Regions from separate parts of the Streptomyces sp. NPDC031466 genome, predicted to be linked through region 2. Evidence: riboswitches for the same ligand, from Rfam matches in the RefSeq annotation. Region 2 holds a riboswitch; each other region holds the start of a gene.

Region 1 (7,071 bases), on a different contig from region 2:
AGCGGGAACAGGAGTGGCATCCGGAGGACCGCCTCTACGCCCCGATGTACACGGCCGGCTTCCGCAACGAACTGCTCGGTGTCATCTCAGTTGATATGCCGCGCAACGGACTGCGCCCCGGCCCCCAGACACGCGGCCATCTGCGCCGCTACGCCTACCACTGCGGCACCGCCATCGGCAATGCCCGGTTGCGGGCCAACATGCAACGCGCGCTGGTCCGCCTGGAACGCGAACAGCAAGCCCTGCGCGCCAGCGAGGAGTCCTTCCGCCAGGCATTCGAGTACGCCCCTTCCGGCATCGCCATCGCCGAACTGGGCGGTGACCGTGACGGCAGGCTGCTCAGGACGAACGACGCGTTGTGCATCATGCTCGGCCGCCCCGCCTCGGCGATGCGGCGGTACTCCTTGGCCGATCTCGTCCACCCGGAGGACATCGGGACTCTGCTGCGCACGTCGCCGCAGGGCGGGTACGGAGAAGTCCGGCTGGCCCGGCGTGACGGCACCTACGTCCCGGTGAGGCTCCGTACCTCGATCGTGGCCGACGTGTCCGACGGCCCGCTTTTCCAGCTGTCCCACATCGACGAGATCCACCCGGCCCCCAGCCCCGAGCCGGCGGTTCCGGCACCTGTCGGGGCCGCGCGGACCGAGTCGTTCGGCTCACCGGAGGGCAGGGAGCCGAACGAGCAGGCCAGGGGCGAAGACGCGCAGACCGTACGGTGGGCGTGGCCCTTTCCGACGCGCCTCGGGCGCGGCTGGTCGCGCCGCTTCCGCCAGGACGGCGGGACCGGACGGTAGGGCGTCCCTTTCAAGGGCCGGTCGTACGCGCCTGGCCTGGTCCGGGTGCGCGGCTTCGCAGGAAGCGGATCGATGGGGCCGGTGGGCGGCCGTCCTGGGGCGGCTCCCCCGGTGTCACCACCGCGCGCACCCCGTAGACCTCGGCGATCAGCTGCTCCGTGATCACCTCCGCCGGGGTGCCCGCCGCGTACGCCGTGCCCTCCTTCAGGATCAGCACGTGGTCGCAGTACATCGCCGCCAGATTGAGGTCGTGCAGCGCGATCACGCTGGTGAGGGGGAGCTCGGCGACCAGCGCGAGCAGCTCCAGTTGGTGCTGGACGTCCAGGTGGTTGGTCGGTTCGTCCAGGAGGAGTTCGCGGGGTTCCTGGGCCAGCGCGCGGGCGATCTGCACCCGCTGGCGTTCGCCGCCGGAGAGCGTGTGCCAGGACTGGGCCGCCCGCTCGGTGAGGCCCGTGTGCTCCAGCGCCTCCCGCACCGCCCGCTCGTCGTCGGGCGTGGGGGCCGACCATGCCCGACGGTGCGGGACGCGACCCAGGCGTACGACATCCCGTACCGTCAACTCCACCTGCGTGGACGCGTGTTGCTCGACCACGGCGATGCGGCGCGCCACCGCCCGGCGGGGCGTGTCGGCGAGCGGACGGCCGTCCAGGGTGACCACCCCGGCGGCGGGCGCGAGGACTCCCGCGAGGAGGCGCAGCAGCGTGGACTTTCCGGAGCCGTTGGGGCCGAGGAGGCCCACGGTGGCGCCGGACGGCGGGGCGAGGCTGACGCCGTCCACCACGAGCCGGCCACCGGCCTCGCGGGCGACGCGATCCGCGCGCAGGCCGCGCCTGCTCCCGGCCGGCCCTTCCCGACCTCCGGACCCGACCGGCGCTTCCCGAACCCCGGGCCCAGGCGGCATCTCCCGGCACCCGAGCCCGTGCGCCGCCTCGGGCGTCCCGTCGGGCGTCGTCTCGGGCGTCACGTCATACGACCTCTCGGGCCTCACGTCGTCGCCCCCCGCGTCCGGTACAGCACCAGCACGAACGCCGGTACGCCGATGAGTGACGTCACCACGCCCACCGGGACCTCCTGGGGATCCAGGGCCGTACGGGCCAAAGTGTCCACCCAGACCAGGAAGAGCGCCCCGGCCAGTGCCGTGACCGGCAGCAGGCGGGCGTGGCCCGAGCCGGCGAAGGCGCGGGCCGCGTGCGGCAGGACCAGGCCCACGAAACCGATGGCGCCCGCCGAGCTGACCAGCGCGGCGGTCAGCAGCGCCGTCACGCAGAGCAGCACGAGCCGGGTGCGCGCCACGTGCACGCCCAGTGTCGCCGCCGCCTCCTGGCCGAACGCAAACGCGTCGAGCGTACGGGCGTGGCCGAGGCAGACGGCCAGCGCCACGGCGAGGACGGCGGCGCACAGCCACACGTCCGTCCAGCCCGCCCCGCTGAGCGAGCCCAGCAGCCAGAACAGCACGCCCCTGGTGGTCTCCGCGTCACCCGCCGTGAGGATGACGAACGACGTCAGCGCGGAGAAGAGCTGCAGCGCGGCCACGCCGGACAGCACCACCCGGTCCGTCGTCCCGCCCAGCGTGTGGCTCAGGAGCAGGACGAGCGCGAAGGACAGGAGCGCGCCCACGAAGGCGCCCGCCGAGATGGACACCGCTCCCCCGCCCACCCCGAGGACGACGACCGCGACGGCCCCCGTGGACGCCCCGGACGACACCCCGAGCACGAAGGGGTCCGCGAGGGGGTTGCGGAGCAGGGACTGCATGACCGCCCCGCACACCGCGAGACCCGCGCCGCAGACGGCGGCGAGCAGGGTGCGGGGCATCCGCAGGTTCCAGACGATGCCGTCCCTGAGGGGGGTGAGGCGCGACTCGCCCCAGCCGAGGTGCGCGGCGAGCACCGACCACACGTCGGGGACGGAGATCTCGGCGGGGCCGATGGTGACGGCGACCGCCACGGACAGCGCGAGCGCCGCGCACGCGGCCAGCCACAGCAGCCCCTGCCGGGCGGGTGCGGCCACGCTCATGTGGTGAGCCCGAACTTCCGCAGCCCGGCCGCCACTTGCTCGATGCCGTCGACGGTACGGATCGTGGGGTTCATGGCCTGGCCGCTGAGCCGGACGTACCACTTCTTCTTTACGGCGGTCAGGTTCTTGGTCGCCGGGTTGGTCTCCAGGAACCTGATCTTCGCCTCGGCGCTCTCGGCGGACTGCGACCTGCGGGTGAGGTCGCCGATGACGAGGACGTCGGGGTCGCGGTCGGCGACGGTCTCCCAGTTGATCTGGGGCCACTCCTCGCGGGTGTCGTCGAAGACGTTCTTCGCGCCGAGTTCGCGGGTGATGATGCCGGGGGCGCCGCAGCAGCCCGCCATGTACGGGGCGTCGGAGTTGGCGAACCAGTACAGGATCGTCGCGTCGGACGCCTTGATGTCCTTCGTGGCCTTCGCGACGCGGCCCTTCAGGTCGGCGATCAGCCGCTCGCCGCGCTGTCGCACGCCGAACACCTTCGCCAGGTCGCGGATCTCGCCGTAGACGGTGTCCATGGTGAGGGTCCGCACGCGTTTGCCGTCGCCGCCGCCGTCGTTGTCCTTGCCCGCGCAGTCGGTGGGCGAGACGTAGACGGGCACGCCGAGGTCGGTGAACTTCGCGCGGTCGGCGACGCCGCCCTTGCCGACGGTGTAGAGGAAGGAGGCGCTGACGAAGTCCGGTTCCTTGGCAAGGACCTTCTCCAGGGAGGGGTAGCGGTCGGCGAGCCGCTCCACCTTCGCGTTGTCCTTCTCCAGGTTCTTCGCGACCGGGTCGGTCCAGGTGCCGGTGCCGGCCATGCGGTCGGCGAGCCCGAGGGAGAGCAGGATCTCCGTGGAGCCCTGGTCGAGCGAGACGGCGCGCTGGGGCGGGGCCGTGACCTGCACGTTTTTGCCGCAGGAGGCGACGGTGACGGGGTAGCCGTCGGCGCCTTTGCCCGCGGGCTCCGGTGCCGAGCCGCCGCCGCAGGCGCTGAGCGCGAGCGTGCCGGCCGTGAGGAGTCCGGCACAGCGCAGGACGGGTGTACGGGCTTTCGAGGACACGCGATCCCTTGGGTGTCACGGCTCATACGCGGAGCCTGGTCTGCGTCACGACCTTCGCCGCCCGGTGTGCGGGCGAAGGCGCCAGCAGGTCTTCGGACTCGGGATCGACCGGGCGGGGCGCCTTCCCGGGCGTCGTGAGACGCCCAGTGGCCGTGGCCCCGCCCGTCCCCCTCACCGCTGCGCGTCAGTTCCGGATTCGCACCGGATTCCCTGGCCCAGGTGTGGGTTTGACTGGCTTGCGCAAGTTATCACGCGTGCTCACGGGGTCGGTCCGGGCCTCGGCTCGCCCCGGTAGGAGCCGAAGGACCAGTGGTTTCCCTCTGGGTCCGCGACGGCGAACTCGCGGCCGCCGTACGGTTTGTCCTCGATCTCGGCGATGACCCGCACGCCCGCCTCGGTGAGGCGGCGGTACAGGTCCTCCACCCGGTCGGTGACGACGTAGGCGCTCGCGGTGCCGGGTGTGCCGCAGGTGCCCTCGGTGGCGGGGTCGTGGGAGCCGAGCATGACGCCGCCGCCCTCGGGCCAGTCGAGCTGGGCGTGGACGACGCGGCCGCCGTCCTCGTAGACGGCCGTGCGCAGGAAGCCGACGGTGCCGACGAGGAAGTCGATCAGCGCGGGGGCGTCCTCGGCCTGGAGGCCCGGCCAGATGGTGGGGGCCGGCGCGGCGGGGGCGGGGGGCGGTGTGGGGTTGGGTGTGGGGTTCGGTGTGGTGTTCATGTCCTTCACTCTTCGCCCTCGCCGTGTGCCCCGGCTTGGATGTTCCGGCACTCTTCGGCGAGCCAGCCGGTCGGGCTCGTCCCCGTGTACTGGCGGAAGTCGCGTACGAGGTGGGAGTGGTCGCAGTAGCCGGTGTCGGCCGCGACCCGGGCGAGGTTCGGCGGGCCGCCCGCCGCGACGGCGCGGACCACGGCGTCCTTCGCGTGCTGGAAGCGCATCAGGCGGGCGGCCTGCTTGGGGCTCAGCCCGGTCTCGGCGCGGAAGAGCGCGGTCAGGCGGCGTTCGCTGAGCGCGACGTGCCGGGACAGGGCGCCCAGCGTGCCCGCGCCGCGGTGCCGGGCCAGCCAGGCCCAGGCCTCGGCGACCTCGGGGCGTACGGACCCGGCGGTCCGTTCGGTGGCCGCGCGCCGCCGCAGGTAGGCGGACAGGGCGGCGAAGCGGTCCTCCCAGTGGTCCAGCTCGCACAGCCGCTCGCGGAGGTCGGCGGCGCGCTCGCCGAACACGTCGGTGCCGGCGACGACGGGCTGTCCGGTCAGCGCTCCGGCGGGCAGGCCGAGGAGGGCGCGGGCCGCCAGCGGGTGCACGGCGAGCTGGATGCCCGCCTCGTGCTCGGGCTGGACGACGTACACGGGGCTCTGGTGCAGGCCGCCCACGACGATGTCGGTGCGGGCGGCGTCCGCGCCGCTCGCCTGGTCGGGGGTGTCGCCGCCGGCGATGGTGCCGTCCAGCGAGAAGATCACCGTCAGGTGGGGCGAGGGCAGGCCCCGGTGCAGGGCGGGGCGCTGTCCCGCGGTGCGGTAGCCGACCGCGGAGACGACCATGCCGTCGAGCCGGGGGACGGCTCTGACGAACTCACGGGAGCCCATGCGGCCAGTATGGGCGATGTGATCGCCGTCCGCTGCGGGCCCCTCCCGGCACCCGCCGCCCCCGCCCTTGCCCGCCGCTCTCCCGGGCCCGGCGTCCCTCTCCGCTACCCGCCTCCGCCTCCCCCCATGCCGCCGCCGCACGGTGACGTCGATCATGGGAATCGGCCCCCGGGGGCCCATAGAGTTGCGCGCCGCTCCGAACGGGGCGCACTCCGCTCGCAGGGAACGGCAGGGACACAGAGACATGGCAGCAGTACGGGTGAAGAGCAGGCCGGCCCTCATCGCCACCGTGGGCGCGCTGGCCGCCGCCGTCCTCGCGGGCAGCGCGCTGTGGCCGACGAACGAGGCGTCCGCCGCCGACACCTCGGCGGCCACCGCCCGCGAGCTGTCGCACTGGCCGAAGCCCGTCGCGAAGCGGCTCGGCGAGGTCATCGCCGCGAACGACCACAAGGGCGCGTACGCCGTCTTCGACGCGGACAACACGACGTACCGCAACGACCTGGAGGAGTCGCTGCTGCCCTTCCTGGAGATGAAGGGTGTCCTGACCCGCAAGACCATGGACCCGTCCCTGAAGGTCATCCCCTTCAAGGACAAGGCCGGGCACAAGGAGAGCCTCTACAGCTACTACAACCGGCTGTGCGAGGTGGACGACCAGGTCTGCTACCCCTGGGCCGCGCAGATCTTCTCCGGGTTCACGCTGAGGGAACTCAAGAAGTACGTCGATGAGTTGCTGGCGTACGGCAAGCCGATCCCGGCCGAGTACTACGAGGACGGGAAGCCGACGAGGACCGAGGTGAAGCCGCCGGAGTTCTCGCCGGGCATGCGGCAGCTGTACCGGACGCTGCGGGCGCACGGCATCGAGGTGTACGTGGTCAGCGCGGCCGCCGAGGACCTGGTGCGCATGGTCCTCGCGGACCCGAAGTACGGCTACGGCGTGCGGCCGCAGAACGTCATCGGCGTCTCGCTCCAGCTCAAGGACCGCGGGACCGGTGACGTCACCACCTCCCGCAAGGAGATCGCCGAGGGCCGCTTCGGCGAGAAGGAGCGGGCGCGGCTCGCCGGGCGCGAGCTGACGCCGCACCTGTGGGCGCCGCTGACCTGGTTCGAGGGCAAGCCCGCGGCGATCAACACCTACATCGACGAGTGGCGGAAGCCGATCCTGGTGGCCGGGGACACCCCGGTCAGCGACGGCCCGATGCTGTTCCACTCCGCGGACGTGGAGCACGGCGGCGTACGGGTGTGGGTCAACCGCAAGAACGCGTACATGAAGCAGCTCGACGGCATGAAGGAGGAGAACGCGCGGCGCCAGCGGGAGTTGGGCCAGGAGGTGACCGCGGACAAGCGGTGGCTGACGGTCACTCCGGAGCAGATCGGCTGACACGCCGACGGCCCGCGTCGGCCGAGGGCGTACGGCTCATGGGCGTCAGGGTCACGGGCGTACGGCTCATGAGCGTACGGCTCACGGGCGTACGAGTCACGGGCGTACGAGTCATGACTTCCCGGCCCGGTATACCCCCGCCCGGTGCTCGTCGGCGGTCGCCCAGGCCGCCACCAGCTTGGCGAGCGCGCCGCCCGCACGGGCCCAGGCGAAGTGGTCGAGCCGGGTGCCCGCCTCCCGCGCGGTCAGGTGGTGGCGGGTGA
Region 2 (7,071 bases):
CGCGCACCCGCGCTGATCGCGTTCGTGAAGGACGGTCTGATCTACCTCGTCATCGTCGTCGCGATCATCTACATCCCGATCAAGCTCGGCGGCTTCGACGACATCTTCGCCAAGGCCGGTGACGCCTTCGCGCAGACCAACCCGGCGACCGGCAAGCCGCGCGGCGCGCTCGCGCCCGCCGAGGCCGGCCAGTGGACGTACGCGACGCTCGCGCTCGGCTCGGCCCTCGCGCTGTTCATGTACCCGCACTCGATCACCGCGACGCTCTCCTCCAGGAGCCGCGACGTGATCCGCCGCAACACCACCATCCTGCCGCTGTACTCGCTGATGCTCGGCCTGCTCGCCCTGCTCGGCTTCATGGCGATCGCGGCCGGGATCAAGGTGGACAACGGCCAGCTGGCGATCCCCCAGCTCTTCGAGACCATGTTCCCCGACTGGTTCACGGGCGTGGCCTTCGCGGCCATCGGCATCGGCGCGCTGGTCCCCGCGGCCATCATGTCCATCGCGGCCGCGAACCTCTTCACCCGCAACATCTACAAGGACTTCCTCAAGCCCGACGCGACGCCCGAGCAGGAGACCAAGGTCTCCAAGCTGGTCTCGCTGCTGGTGAAGGTGGGCGCGCTGGTCTTCGTCCTCACCATGGACAAGACCGTCGCGATCAACTTCCAGCTCCTGGGCGGCATCTGGATCCTCCAGACCATGCCCGCCCTGGTCGGCGGCCTGTTCACCCGCTGGTTCCACCGCTGGGCGCTGCTCGCGGGCTGGGCGGTCGGCATGGTCTACGGCACGCTGGCCGCCTACGGTGTCGCCTCGCCGACGCAGAAGCACTTCGGCGGCTCGTCCGACTCGATCCCGGGCATCGGCGAGATCGGCTACATCGGCCTCACCGCGTTCGTCCTGAACGTGCTCGTGACGGTGGTCCTCACCTTCGCCATGCGGGCGCTGAAGGCCCCCGACGGCATCGACGAGACCTCCCCCGAGGACTACACCGCGGACGCGGGTGACCCCGGCGTCGTCGAGGAGCTGCCGCCGGCGACGGCGGGCGCCGCGCACTGAACACGACCCCGTGACGCAGGGCCGCATGACGAAGGGCCGCCGGAAATTCGGCGGCCCTTCGCCGTGCCCGTGCTGCACACTGCGCCGCATGGACAACACCACCCTCACGATCAGACCCGCACACCCCGACGAGTACGAGGCGCTCGGCGCCCTCACCGCACAGGCCTATCTCGCCGACGGCCACCTGGACTTCGGGGCGGACGACCCCTACCTCGCGGTGCTGCGCGACGTGGCGGCGCGCGCGGCCGCCGCCGAGGTCCTGGTGGCCGCGGCGGACGGGAAGGCGCTCGGCTGCGTCACCTACGTGCCGTCCGGCGGCCCGATGGCGGACATCGCCCGCGCCGGCGAGGCCGAGATCCGCATGCTGGCCGTCTCCCCCGAGGCCCGCGGCAGAGGCGTCGGCGAGACGCTCGTACGGGAGTGCGTGCGGCGCTCCAAGGACGCGGGCCGCACCGGGCTCGTCCTGTCCACCCAGACGTCGATGCACACCGCCCACCGGCTGTACGAGCGCCTGGGCTTCCGGCGCGCGCCCGAACGCGACTGGAGGCCCATCGAGACGGTGCCGCTGTTGGCGTACACGCTGACGCTGTAGGCGCCGCCCCCCGCGAGCCGACACAAGATGTGGGCCCGCCTCCAAGGCCCGGCACAAGATGTATGCTCGTGCTCGCTGTCGCCGCAGGGGAATCCGGTGCAAGTCCGGAACTGTCCCGCAACGGTGCATGTGTACGCATTCGGCGTACGCGGAGTCCGAGGACCTGCCGGCAGCGCACCCGTACCGTCCGGTCCGGGTGCCGACCGTCCGGGCCTCGTGGAGTGGGCCGGTGGACGCGGTACGCCGCCCTGCCCGGGTGCGCCCGTGTGCGCCCATCCCTCCCCCCTGGCCCAGAGCCGAGCGAGGGAGTGCCCCCACGTGACCATCGCGCCTGCCGAACCCGCGTCAGCGCCGTCGACGCCCACCGCCCAGGGTGCCGAAGGAACCGACGGGCCGGGGACCGCGCTGCTGCGCACCCTGACCGACCTCACCGCCGACCTGCCCGACGCCGACCCCGGCCGGGTGGCCGCCGCCGCGCTGCGCGGCCGCTCGGCGCGGGCCGACGAGGCCGAGCTGCGGGAGCTGGCCACCGAGGCGGCCGCGGGGCTCATCTCCGAGGACCCGGCGTACTCCAAGCTGGCGGCACGGCTCCTGTCGATCGGCATCCGCGAGGAGGCGGCGACGCAGGGCGTGCGCTCCTTCACCGACTCCGTCGCGGTCGGCCACCGCGAGGGCCTGATCGCCGACCGCACGGCGTCCTTCGTGACCGAACACGCGGCCCGGCTCGACGCGCTGGTGGAGGGCGCGCTCGCCGACGGCGCCGACTTCCGCTTCGAGTACTTCGGCCTGCGCACCCTGCACAGCCGCTATCTGCTGCGCCACCCGATCACCCGGCAGGTCATCGAGACCCCGCAGCACTTCATGCTGCGCGTCGCGAGCGGCCTGGCGGAGGACGGCAGCGAGCGCGCGCTCGACGAGGTCGCCGCGCTGTACCGCCTGATGAGCCGCCTGGACTATCTGCCGTCCTCGCCGACGCTCTTCAACTCCGGTACCCGCCACCCGCAGATGTCCTCCTGCTACCTCCTCGACTCCCCGCTGGACGAGCTGGACTCCATCTACGACCGCTACCACCAGGTCGCACGGCTCTCCAAGCACGCGGGCGGCATCGGCCTGTCCTACTCCCGCGTCCGCTCCCGGGGTTCGCTCATCCGCGGCACGAACGGGCACTCCAACGGCATCGTGCCGTTCCTGAAGACCCTGGACGCCTCGGTCGCCGCCGTGAACCAGGGCGGCCGGCGCAAGGGCGCCGCCGCGGTCTACCTGGAGACGTGGCACTCCGACATCGAGGAGTTCCTGGAGCTGCGCGACAACACCGGTGAGGACGCGCGCCGCACGCACAACCTCAACCTCGCGCACTGGATCCCGGACGAGTTCATGCGCCGGGTCGCCGCCGACCAGGACTGGTCGCTGTTCTCCCCGGCCGACGTGCCCGAGCTGGTCGACCTGTGGGGCGAGGAGTTCGACGCCGCCTACCGCGAGGCCGAGGCCGCCGGGCTCGCGAAGAAGACCATCCCGGCCCGCGACCTGTACGGCCGCATGATGCGCACCCTCGCGCAGACCGGCAACGGCTGGATGACGTTCAAGGACGCCGCCAACCGCACCGCCAACCAGACGGCGGAGCCCGGCCACACCGTGCACTCCTCCAACCTCTGCACGGAGATCCTGGAGGTCACGGACGACGGCGAGACGGCCGTGTGCAACCTCGGCTCGGTGAACCTCGGCGCCTTCGTGGACACGGCGAGCGGCGACATCGACTGGGAGCGCCTCGACGAGACCGTCCGCACCGCCGTCACCTTCCTCGACCGCGTCGTGGACATCAACTTCTACCCGACCGAGCAGGCCGGGCGCTCCAACGCCAAGTGGCGCCCGGTGGGCCTCGGCGCGATGGGCCTCCAGGACGTCTTCTTCCGGCTGAAGCTGCCCTTCGACTCCCCCGAGGCGCGTGCGCTCTCCACCCGCATCGCCGAGCGGATCATGCTCGCCGCGTACGAGGCCTCCGCCGACCTCGCCGTCCGCAACGGCCCGCTGCCCGCCTGGGAGAAGACCCGCACCGCGCGGGGCGTGCTGCACCCGGACCACTACGGCGTCGAGCTGACCTGGCCCGAGCGGTGGGCGGCCCTGCGGGAACGTATCGCCGAGACCGGCATGCGCAACTCGCTGCTGCTGGCCATCGCGCCGACCGCCACCATCGCCTCCATCGCGGGCGTGTACGAGTGCATCGAGCCGCAGGTCTCCAACCTCTTCAAGCGCGAGACGCTCAGCGGGGAGTTCCTCCAGGTCAACGCCTACCTCGTGCAGGAGCTGAAGCGGCTCGGCGTCTGGGACGCGCAGACCCGTGAGGCGCTGCGCGAGGCCAACGGCTCGGTACAGGGCTTCGGCTGGATCCCCGAGGACGTCCGCGCGCTGTACCGCACCGCGTGGGAGATCCCGCAGCGCGGCCTGATCGACATGGCCGCCGCGCGCACCCCGTTCCTCGACCAGGCGCAGTCCCTCAACCTCTTCCTGGAGACGCCGACCATCGGCAAGCTCTCCTCGATGTACGCCTACGCCTGGCAGCGGGGTCTGAAGACCACGTACTACCTGCGCTCGCGCCCCGCCACCCGCATCGCCCGCGCGGCCGGCTCCGGCGCCGCCACCACCGCCCCCGTCCCCGCGCAGGTCACGGCCGAAGAGGCCGTCGCCTGCTCCCTGGAAAACCCCGAGTCCTGCGAGGCCTGCCAGTAATGAGCACCACGACGAACAGCGAGAAGAACCTCCTCGACCCGGGCTTCGAGCTGACCCTGCGCCCCATGCGCTACCCGGACTTCTACGAGCGCTACCGGGACGCGATCAAGAACACCTGGACGGTGGAGGAGGTCGACCTGCACTCGGACGTCACCGACCTGGCGAAGATGACGCCCGAGGAGCAGCACCTGATCGGCCGCCTCGTCGCGTTCTTCGCGACCGGCGACTCGATCGTCTCCAACAACCTCGTGCTGACGCTCTACAAGCACATCAACTCCCCCGAAGCGCGGCTGTACCTGAGCCGTCAGCTGTTCGAGGAGGCCGTGCACGTCCAGTTCTATCTGACGCTGCTCGACACGTATCTGCCCGATCCGCAGGACCGGGCGGCCGCGTTCGACGCGGTCGAGGAGATCCCCTCGATCCGCGAGAAGGCGCAGTTCTGCTTCAAGTGGATGGACTCGGTCGAGAAGCTGGACCGGCTGGAGACGCAGGCCGACCGCCGCCGCTTCCTGCTCAACCTGATCTGCTTCGCCGCGTGCATCGAGGGCCTGTTCTTCTACGGTGCCTTCGCCTACGTCTACTGGTTCCGCAGCCGCGGCCTGCTGCACGGCCTGGCGACCGGCACCAACTGGGTCTTCCGCGACGAGACGATGCACATGAGCTTCGCCTTCGACGTGGTGGACACGGTGCGCAAGGAGGAGCCCGAGCTGTTCGACGACGCGCTCCGGACGCAGGTCACGGACATGCTGAAGGAGGCCGTCGAGGCGGAGCTGCAGTTCGCCCGCGACCTGTGCGGCGACGGTCTGCCGGGCATGAACACCGACTCGATGCGCGCCTACCTGGAGTGCGTCGCCGACCAGCGCCTCCAGCGCCTCGGCTTCGCGCCGGTCTACGGCTCGCAGAACCCGTTCTCCTTCATGGAGCTGCAGGGCGTGCAGGAGCTGACCAACTTCTTCGAGCGACGTCCGTCGGCGTACCAGGTCGCGGTCGAGGGTTCGGTCTCCTTCGACGACGAGTTCTAGGGACGGCTGTCACGAACGTGTGGGCCCCCCCCGTCACGGGGGGCGGGGCGGGCCCACCCGGCCGCTCAGCGCGGCTCGGCGCGCAGGACGAGCCGCTTGGGGTGCAGGGTGATGCCGACCCGCGTGCCCGTGTCGGTCTCCGCGACCGGCGCCAGATGCCACCTCGGCACCACCGTGCCCAGGATCAGGGCCAGCTCGGCCAGGCTGAAGTGGTCCCCGGGGCACTTCCGGTTGCCGACGCTGAACGGCATCATCGCGAACTCCGGTACCTCCTGGGCGCGTTCGGGGAGCCAGCGGTCCGGGTCGAACTCCAGGTGCCGCTCGAAGGAACGCGGGTCGCGCTGCATCGCGTACACGCTGTAGACGATGTCCGCGCCGGCGGGAATGCGATAGCCGCCCAGCTCGGCCTCGGTCACGGACCGGCGCGTGAATATCCAGGCGGCCGGGCGTACGCGCATCGCCTCGGTGATGACATTGCGCAGGTGCGGCAGGGATCCCAGATCGGCGAATGTGATCGCGCGATCCCCGGCCACGGAATTTACTTCTTCAACCAACCGCCTTTCCTGCTCCGGGTGTTCGGCGAGCAGATGGAACGTCCATGCCAGTGTGGACGCGACATTCTCCGCTCCGGCGACGACGAGGGAAACCACGTGATCGTGGATCTCCTGATCGGTCAGCGGCTCCCCGGAATCGTCCCTGGCCCGCAGCAATTCCGCGAGCAGGTCCTGCGGGCCGCCGGGGCCGGCCGCGCGGCGCTCCCGGACGATCTCGTCGACCAGCGTGTGCAGATCGGCCAGCGCGTTCCCGAAGCGCCGGTTGGCGGGGGTCGGTACGCGGTAGAGCGGCCCGACGGAGAGCACCATCCGGCGGTAGAGGCCCTGGAAGACGGTGTGCAGCGAGTCGGCGATGCGGTCCGCCTTCTCGCCGATCGAGTCGACCTCCAGGAGCGAGCGCGAGACGATGCGCACGGCCGTGCGGAACATCTCCGCGCTCACGTCGACCGTGGCGCCCGGCCGCCAGCGGGCCGCCGTGGCGCGCGCCTCCTCCTCCATCACCTTGGCGTAGTCGGCGATCCGCTCGGGCCGGAACGCGGGCTGCATCATCCGGCGCTGGCGCCGGTGCAGCTTGCCGTTGCTGGTCGCCACGCCCTTGCCGAGGAGCACTTCGAGGGTGTCCCACAGCGGTCCGCCGACGATGAACTCGGGGCGCTTGAGCATCGCGCCGACGAGTTCGGGGTCGCAGACCGCGTAGGCGGTCCTCGGTCCCAGCCGGATCCGTACGAGGTCTCCATGGTCCCGCAGCGCGGACAGGAAGCCGAGCGGGTCGCGCACCAGGTGCCAGGCGTGACCCAGTACGGGGACAGCGCCGCGGACCAGCGGCGGGGTGCGCAGCGGGCCGGACCCCGGGGCGGCCGGCGCGGGTGTCGCGGATTCGACGCTCATTCCTCACCCACCAGTTCGTTTTCCGCCAGGACGTCTTCCGTGACATACGGGGGAATGGACCGGTCGTCCCAGCTGTCCACCCGATAGCGGCCGGATTCGTGATGGAACCAGTACACGGAAGAGAACCAGTTCCGCATGTTGAAGACGCAGGATTTCACCGCGTCCGCGAGCTCTTTTCCTTCGACGGTTCCGTCGGTCAATTCCTCGACGAGTTGCAGCACTTCCTGTTCGGCCG
Region 3 (7,071 bases), on a different contig from region 2:
CGGACGGGGCGAGCGCCCCGTACACGCAGCGCAGCAGCGTCGTCTTGCCGCTGCCGTTGGGGCCGACGACGCCCACGGTCTCGCCCTCGGCGACGGTCAGGCACACGCCGTCGAGCAGCCGTGCCCCGGCGGGCGTGCGGTAGCCGACGTCCTCGGCGCGCAGCGTCACGCGGCCATCCCCTCGGGGCGGTGGCTCCCGCGCAGCAGCCACAGGAAGAACGGGCCGCCCGTCAGCGCGGTGAGCACGCCGACCGGGATGTCCTGCGGGGCGGCCACCGTGCGCGCGGCGAGGTCCGCGACGACCAGGAACACCGCGCCCATGAGCGCCGCCACCGGCAGCAGCGGGCGGTGCGCGGCGCCGACCAGCATGCGGGCGGCGTGCGGCACCAGCAGGCCGACGAACCCGATGGCGCCGCTGTACGCGACGAGGACGCCGGTCAGGAGCGAGGCGAGGACGAAGACGGCGGCGCGGAAACGGGCGGTGTCCAGGCCGAGGACGGTGGCGCCCTCCTCGCCGACGAGCAGCAGGTCCAGGGGCCGGGCCAGCGCCACCAGCAGGAGCGTGCCGACGGCCAGGACGGCGCAGGGCAGGGCCAGCATGTCCCGGCGGGCGCCGCCGAGCCCGCCGAGCGTCCAGTACAGGACTTCCTTGAGCTGCTCGGCGCTGTCCGCGGTGACGAGGATGAGGCTGGTCAGGGCGGACAGGATGGAGGAGACCGCCACGCCCGCCAGGATCAGGCGCCCGGTGGCGAGGCCCCCGCCGCCGCTCGCGGCCAGGGCGTGGACGAGGACCAGGGCGAGCAGGGCGCCCGCGAAGGACGCCGCCGGGATCGTGACGGCGGTGGACAGGCCCGCGCCGAGGCCGAGGACGCCGCCGAGCACGATCGCGGAGACCGCGCCGACGGAGGCGCCCGAGGAGACGCCGAGCAGGAAGGGGTCCGCGAGGGGGTTGCGGACGAGGGCCTGCAGGACGGTGCCGATGACCGCCAGTCCGGCTCCTACGGTGGCACCCAGGACGACTCTGGGGAGTCGCACGTCCAGGACGATGGTGCGGAACGGGGAGGGTTCCGCGCGGCCTGTCAGGATGTCCAGGACTTGGGTCGGGGGGATGTGTACGGAGCCCAGGGCCAGGCCTGCGAGTAGCGCTGCCGCGAGGGCTGCGGTCAGTCCCGTCAGGATCAAGAGGCGGTGCCCCCTGGAGTTCCGTCTGTCGCCCTTCGGGCTCGTCCTCAAACGCCGGACGGGCTGGATTTCGCCTCCCCCGGGCTGGAGTTGACCGCCGTCGGGCCGATTCCGCAGGGTGCTCACAGCTGGTCCGCCAGTTTCCGCACCGCCTCCGGGGCTCGTACTCCTGTCACCACGTCCGACAGGGGAAGCACCGCGAACCGCTTGTGCTTGATCGCGGGGACGTCCGCCAGGACCGGGTCGTCGAGGAGGCGCTTCTTCTTCTGGGCGACGCTCGTGGCGCCGTAGTCGAGGATCAGGACGACCTCGGGCCGGCGCTCGACGACGGTCTCCCAGGACGCGTCGCCGAAGGACTTGCCGAGGTCTGCGAAGACGTTGCGGCCGCCCGCCCGCTCGATGATGTCGTTGCCGATGCCCCGGCCGCCCAGCGTGAACGCGGTCTTGTCGCCGCTGTCGTAGACGAAGACGGAGGCCGGCTCGTGGCCCCGCGACTTCTCCTGGGCGGCGGCCAGTTCGCGGCGCGCGCCGCTCACCCACTTCCGCGCCCGCTCGCGCACCCCGAACGTGGCGCCCACCTCGCGCACCTCGCGGTACACGTCGTCCATGGAGACCGCCCGCTTCGCGCAGGCCTCGACGTTCAGGCGGCTCTCGATGCCGGACTTCGCGAGGGCGGAGCGAGCGCGGCCGTCGCCGGCGAGGAAGGCGCTGGCGTAACCGCCGTAGACGAAGTCGGGGTCGGCGGCGAGGAGCTTCTCGTAGGAGGGGTACTCCCCGGCGAGCACGGGGACGGACCTGTACGCCCGCTCGTACTTCGGCAGGACCTGGTCGTCGAGGTAGGCGGTGCCGACGAGGCGGTCCGCCAGACCCAGTTCCAGCATCACCTCGGTGGCGTGCTGGTTCATGGTGACGGCGCGCTCGGGGGGTGCCGCGTACGTCGTCCGCACGCCGCAGTTGGTGACGGTGTACGGGAATCCGGCGGCCTTGGCGGCGGGCCTGGCGTCACCGGGTGCGGACGAGGAGCACGCGGCGAGCGGGACGAGCAGGGCGGCGGCGGTCAGGGCGCGCAGGGCTCGGGACATGGCTGAACTGCCTCCTCCGGGGGATTTCCGCGTCCCCCGCGTTGCGTGGAGTGCGGGCGGCAGGTCAGTTCCTGACTCCCCCGCCCCGGTGCGGGGTGGGGTCACAGTGGCGGGACCGTGCCGGATTCGCACCGGCTTCCTGGCTCCCGCCGCCCGAGGATGTCGGGCTCAGTATGCCTGGACCACGCGCACCTCTTCCTCGGTGACCTCGCCGTCCACGATGCGGAACGAGCGGAACTGGAAGGGGCCCGCGTCGTCGGTGTCGGCGGTGGAGACCAGGACGTAGTGCGCGCCGGGCTCGTTGGCGTAGGTGATGTCGGTGCGGGAGGGGTAGGCCTCGGTCGCGGTGTGCGAGTGGTAGACGATCACCGGCTCCTCGTCGCGGTCGTCCATCTCGCGGTAGAGCTTGAGCAGGTCGCCCGAGTCGAACTCGTAGAACGTGGGCGAGCGCGCGGCGTTCAGCATCGGGATGAACCGCTCGGGGCGGTCGGTGCCGGCGGGGCCCGCGACCACGCCGCAGGCCTCGTCGGGGTGGTCCTGGCGCGCGTGCGCGACGATCTGGTCGTGGAGGGCCTGGGTCAGGGTCAGCATGGCAGTCAGGATAAGCAGAGGGCCCGCACCGTACCGGAATGCGGTACGGGCGGGCCCGAATGCTGGACAGGTCCCCGAGGGGCGGGTGTCAGTCCTTGGCGGCCGGCTCACCGTCGGAGGCGACGGCGGGGGTCTTGCGCTTGTTGAAGGCGGCGGCCTCCGGGTTGCGCTTCTTGAGGATCAGGTAGGAGCCCGCGAGGATCGCGACCCACACCGGAGCGGCGTACAGCGAGATCCGGTTGTCCTCGTCGATGCCCATCATCACGATGACCATGCCGATGAACAGGAGCGCGAACCAGCTCGTGTACGGGGCTCCGGGCGCCCGGAAGGTGGACTGCGGCAGCTCACCGCGGTCGGCCTTGCGGCGGTAGCGGATCTGGCACGCCAGGATCATGATCCAGGCCCACATGCCGGAGATGGTCGCGAAGGAGACGACGTAGGTGAACGCCTTGCCGGGCCACTGGTAGTTGATCCAGACGCCGACCAGCATGCACGCGGCGGAGGCGGTGGTGCCGATCAGCGGCAGGCCGTTCTTCGTGAGCCTGGTGAAGAACTTCGGGCCCTGGCCGTTGAGCGCCAGGTCGCGCAGCATGCGGCCGGTGGAGTACATGCCGGAGTTGCAGGAGGAGAGCGCGGCGGTGAGGACCACGAAGTTCACGATCGCGGCGCCGATGCCGAGGCCCATCTCCTCGAAGGCCGCGACGAACGGCGAGACGCCGGGCTTGAAGTGCGTCCACGGCACGACCGACAGGATCATGATCAGCGCGCCGACGTAGAAGACGGCGATGCGCCACGGCACGGTGTTGATGGCCTTGGGCAGGACGGTCTTCGGGTCCTTGGACTCGCCCGCGGTGACGCCGACCAGCTCGACGGCGAGGAACGCGAACATCACGATCTGCAGCGTCATCAGCGTGGAGCCGATGCCGTTGGGGAAGAAACCGCCCTGGTTCCACAGGTGGGCCACGGAGGCGGTGTCACCGGCGTCGGAGAAGCCGATGGTGAGGATGCCGACGCAGATCAGGATCATGCCGATGATGGCGGTGACCTTGACCATCGAGAACCAGAACTCCAGCTCGCCGAAGAGCTTCACGGAGATGAGGTTCGCGCCGTACAGGATGACCGTGAAGATCAGCGCGTAGGCCCATTGCGGGACGGAGCCGTGGGTCCAGTACTGCATGTACTGGGCGGCCGCGGTGACTTCCGTGATGCCGGTGACGACCCAGAAGAGCCAGTACGTCCAGCCGGTCACGAAGCCGAAGAACGGGCCCATGAATTCGCGCGCGTACTCCGAGAAGGAGCCCGACACGGGGCGGTACATGAGGAGCTCGCCGAGCGCCCGCATGATGAAGAAGATGACGAGGCCCGCGATGGCGTACGCCAGGATGAGGCTGGGGCCCGCCTTGTGAATGGCCTTGCCCGCGCCGAGGAACAGGCCGGTGCCGATGGCACCGCCGATCGCGATCATCTGGATCTGCCGGGCCCCCAGACCGCGCTGGTAGCCCTCGCCGCCGGCGGCCTGCCCGGCACCATCGCCGTCGTGCCCGTCGTGCTGCTCTTCGACCTGCACTGAGGTCATGGTGACGCCTTTCTCCATGCTGATCCGCGCCCGCGTCTCGCGTTGATGGCTGCGGATCAGGTCCTGATCCCCCCGGATATGTATGGAGTGCTACCGGCGGTCTGCCGGCCCGAGCGCCCTCGGTGACATGGGTGGCGTCACCGAGCGGTCGTGAAGATTTATCACGGCGGCAACAGTGAGGGAATCGGCCACCTGTGGCGCACACCACAGGGAGAAGCGGACAAAGTCCGCCTTGGTGCGTATAACCGGACAATGAAGTGACGGGATCGTTATCCGGATTTGAGCGTCCGCTGAGCGAACGGACCGCCATGTGAACAGAAGGTGTCCTGTACAGCAAATACAGCTGTCCCGTACACCGATTTTTGGCCCCGCTCAGCCCAGCAACGTCCCGACCAGCGTCTCCTGCAGTCCGCCGAGCCAGAGATACGCCATCACCATCGGCTTGCGCGGGTCCGAGTCCGGCAGCCGGTAGAGCAGGTCGGCGTCCTCCTCGTCGGTGACCTCCAGGCGCGTGCCGATCGCGAGCCGCAGGTCATTGAGTGCCCCGAGCCAGTGCCGCGACTCCTCGACCGACAGCTTCAGGACAGCTCCGCCCTCGCCCGGGGACGCCATCGCGTCCAGCGAACGGATCACGACCAGCGCGTCGTCCCGCTTCTTGGCCCGCAGGTCGTTCTCCGTGAACCGGCGGAACTCGGCCGAATACGCTCGCAGTTCCTCCTCGCGCCCGATGTCCCCGGTCGCACTGCCGGGGCCCCCGTACGCGTCCGGCAGCAGGCGCTGCATCACGGGGTCGGCGGGCGGCTCGCTCGGCCCCTCGGCGAACAGCTCGGCCAGCGGGTCGTCGCCGGGCTCCCCGCCGGGGCCGGGGCCGATCAGCTCCAGGAGCTGCACGGCGAGGGAACGGATGATCGAGGTCTCGACCTCGTCGAGCGCGACGGCGGCGCCGCCCCCGGGGATCGGTTCGAAGTGTCCAGGCATCAGATGCGTCGCTGCTTCCGGTCCGCCGCTACTTGCGGTCCTGCTGAAGGGTGGCCCACAGCCCGTACCCGTGCATGGCCTGGACGTCGCGCTCCATCTCCTCGCGGGAGCCGCTGGAGACGACCGCGCGGCCCTTCTCGTGCACGTCCATCATCAGCTTGGTGGCCTTCTCCTTCGAGTACCCGAAGTACGTCTGGAACACGTACGTCACATAGCTCATGAGGTTCACGGGGTCGTTGTGCACGAGCGTGATCCAGGGGACGTCCGGCTCGGGGACGACGAACGTCTCCTCGTCCGATTCCGGGCGGGTGATCTCTGCGGGAGCCGTACTCACACGCCCATGCTGCCACCTCGGTGGGGCACTCGCACAAACGGGCCCACGAAATCGTCAGAGTGACGAGATGCGGGGTAGCATCCTTCGCATGAACACAGCGGACCTTGGCCTGCCGGTGGATGTTCCGTCGACGGCGCTCTTCACGGACCAGTACGAGCTGACCATGCTCCAGGCCGCACTGAAGGCCGGCACCGGCGACCGGCGCTCGGTCTTCGAGGTCTTCACCCGCAGACTGCCCGAGGGGCGGCGCTACGGCGTCGTGGCGGGCACCGGGCGGGTCCTGGACGCGGTGGAGAACTTCCGCTTCGACGCGGACGTCCTCGGCTTCCTGCGCGAGCGGGACATCGTCGACGAGGCCACCCTCCAGTGGCTGGCCGGCTACCGCTTCACCGGCGACATCTGGGGCTACCCCGAGGGCGAGGTGTACTTCCCCGGCTCGCCGATCCTGCGGGTCGAGGGCTCCTTCGCCGAGTGCGTGCTCCTGGAGACCGTGATCCTCTCCATCCTCAACCACGACTCGGCCATCGCGGCCGCCGCCTCCCGGATGTCCTCGGCCGCGGGCGAGCGCCCGCTGATCGAGATGGGCGCCCGCCGCACCCACGAGCTGGCCGCCGTCGCCGCCTCCCGCGCCGCGTACGTGGGCGGCTTCGCGACCACCTCGGACCTGGCCGCCGGCTTCCGCTACGGCATCCCGACCGTCGGCACCAGCGCCCACGCCTTCACCCTGCTGCACGACAGCGAGCGCGACGCCTTCCGCGCCCAGGTCGACTCGCTGGGACGCGGCACGACCCTGCTCGTGGACACCTACGACGTCACCGAGGCCGTCCGCCTGGCCGTCGAGGTCGCCGGGCCGGAGCTGGGCGCCGTGCGCATCGACTCGGGCGACCTGCTGCTCGTCGCCCACCGGGTGCGCCAGCAGCTGGACGAGCTGGGCGCGACCGACACGAAGATCGTCGTGACCTCCGACCTCGACGAGTACGCCATCGCCTCCCTGCGGGCGGCGCCCGTGGACGCGTACGGCGTGGGTACCCAGCTCGTCACCGGCTCCGGGCACCCCACCGCCTCCATGGTCTACAAGCTGGTCGCCCGCGCCCACTCGGCGGACCCGGCGGCGCCCCTGGAGCCCGTCGCGAAGAAGTCGCTGGGCGCCAAGAGCTCCGTGGGGGGCCGCAAGTGGGCCGCGCGGCGGACCGACGAGCACGGTGTCGCCGAGGCGGAGGTCGTCGGCACCGGCGCCGTGCCCCCCGAGCTGGCGGACCGGCAGCTCCTGGTCGAGCTGGTCAAGGGCGGCCGGGTCGTCGCCCGCGAGCCGCTGGACACCGTCCGCG

What was found. Region 2 has a riboswitch for cobalamin ahead of ACZ5GP_RS23485 (ribonucleoside-diphosphate reductase subunit alpha). Riboswitches for the same ligand answer to the same signal wherever they lie in the genome.
Region 1: it holds a riboswitch for cobalamin, as region 2 does, so the genes downstream of both, ACZ5GP_RS04200 (ABC transporter substrate-binding protein) here and ACZ5GP_RS23485 (ribonucleoside-diphosphate reductase subunit alpha) in region 2, are expected to answer to the same signal.
Region 3: it holds a riboswitch for cobalamin, as region 2 does, so the genes downstream of both, ACZ5GP_RS18500 (ABC transporter substrate-binding protein) here and ACZ5GP_RS23485 (ribonucleoside-diphosphate reductase subunit alpha) in region 2, are expected to answer to the same signal.

What each region holds. Positions count from the first base shown of each region.
Region 1 covers NZ_JBVIJT010000002.1:304,698-311,768, reverse strand. The annotation lists gene ACZ5GP_RS04215 (caspase, EACC1-associated type) at 1-794, shown strand, start outside; gene ACZ5GP_RS04210 (ABC transporter ATP-binding protein) at 805-1,695, opposite strand; gene ACZ5GP_RS04205 (FecCD family ABC transporter permease) at 1,779-2,807, opposite strand; gene ACZ5GP_RS04200 (ABC transporter substrate-binding protein) at 2,804-3,847, opposite strand; cobalamin riboswitch at 3,914-4,098, opposite strand; gene ACZ5GP_RS04195 (VOC family protein) at 4,106-4,564, opposite strand; gene ACZ5GP_RS04190 (helix-turn-helix domain-containing protein) at 4,570-5,430, opposite strand; gene ACZ5GP_RS04185 (haloacid dehalogenase-like hydrolase) at 5,675-6,808, shown strand; gene ACZ5GP_RS04180 (alpha/beta hydrolase family protein) at 6,920-7,071, opposite strand, start outside.
Region 2 covers NZ_JBVIJT010000009.1:203,023-210,093, reverse strand. The annotation lists gene mctP (monocarboxylate uptake permease MctP) at 1-1,056, shown strand, start outside; gene ACZ5GP_RS23490 (GNAT family N-acetyltransferase) at 1,145-1,648, shown strand; cobalamin riboswitch at 1,711-1,833, shown strand; gene ACZ5GP_RS23485 (ribonucleoside-diphosphate reductase subunit alpha) at 1,967-4,372, shown strand; gene ACZ5GP_RS23480 (ribonucleotide-diphosphate reductase subunit beta) at 4,372-5,394, shown strand; gene ACZ5GP_RS23475 (bifunctional albaflavenone monooxygenase/terpene synthase) at 5,460-6,836, opposite strand; gene cyc1 (epi-isozizaene synthase) at 6,833-7,071, opposite strand, start outside.
Region 3 covers NZ_JBVIJT010000007.1:121,018-128,088, reverse strand. The annotation lists gene ACZ5GP_RS18510 (ABC transporter ATP-binding protein) at 1-211, opposite strand, end outside; gene ACZ5GP_RS18505 (FecCD family ABC transporter permease) at 166-1,182, opposite strand; gene ACZ5GP_RS18500 (ABC transporter substrate-binding protein) at 1,305-2,264, opposite strand; cobalamin riboswitch at 2,310-2,429, opposite strand; gene ACZ5GP_RS18495 (M67 family metallopeptidase) at 2,433-2,855, opposite strand; gene ACZ5GP_RS18490 (amino acid permease) at 2,944-4,431, opposite strand; gene ACZ5GP_RS18485 (DUF2017 domain-containing protein) at 4,804-5,409, opposite strand; gene clpS (ATP-dependent Clp protease adapter ClpS) at 5,438-5,743, opposite strand; gene ACZ5GP_RS18475 (nicotinate phosphoribosyltransferase) at 5,832-7,071, shown strand, end outside.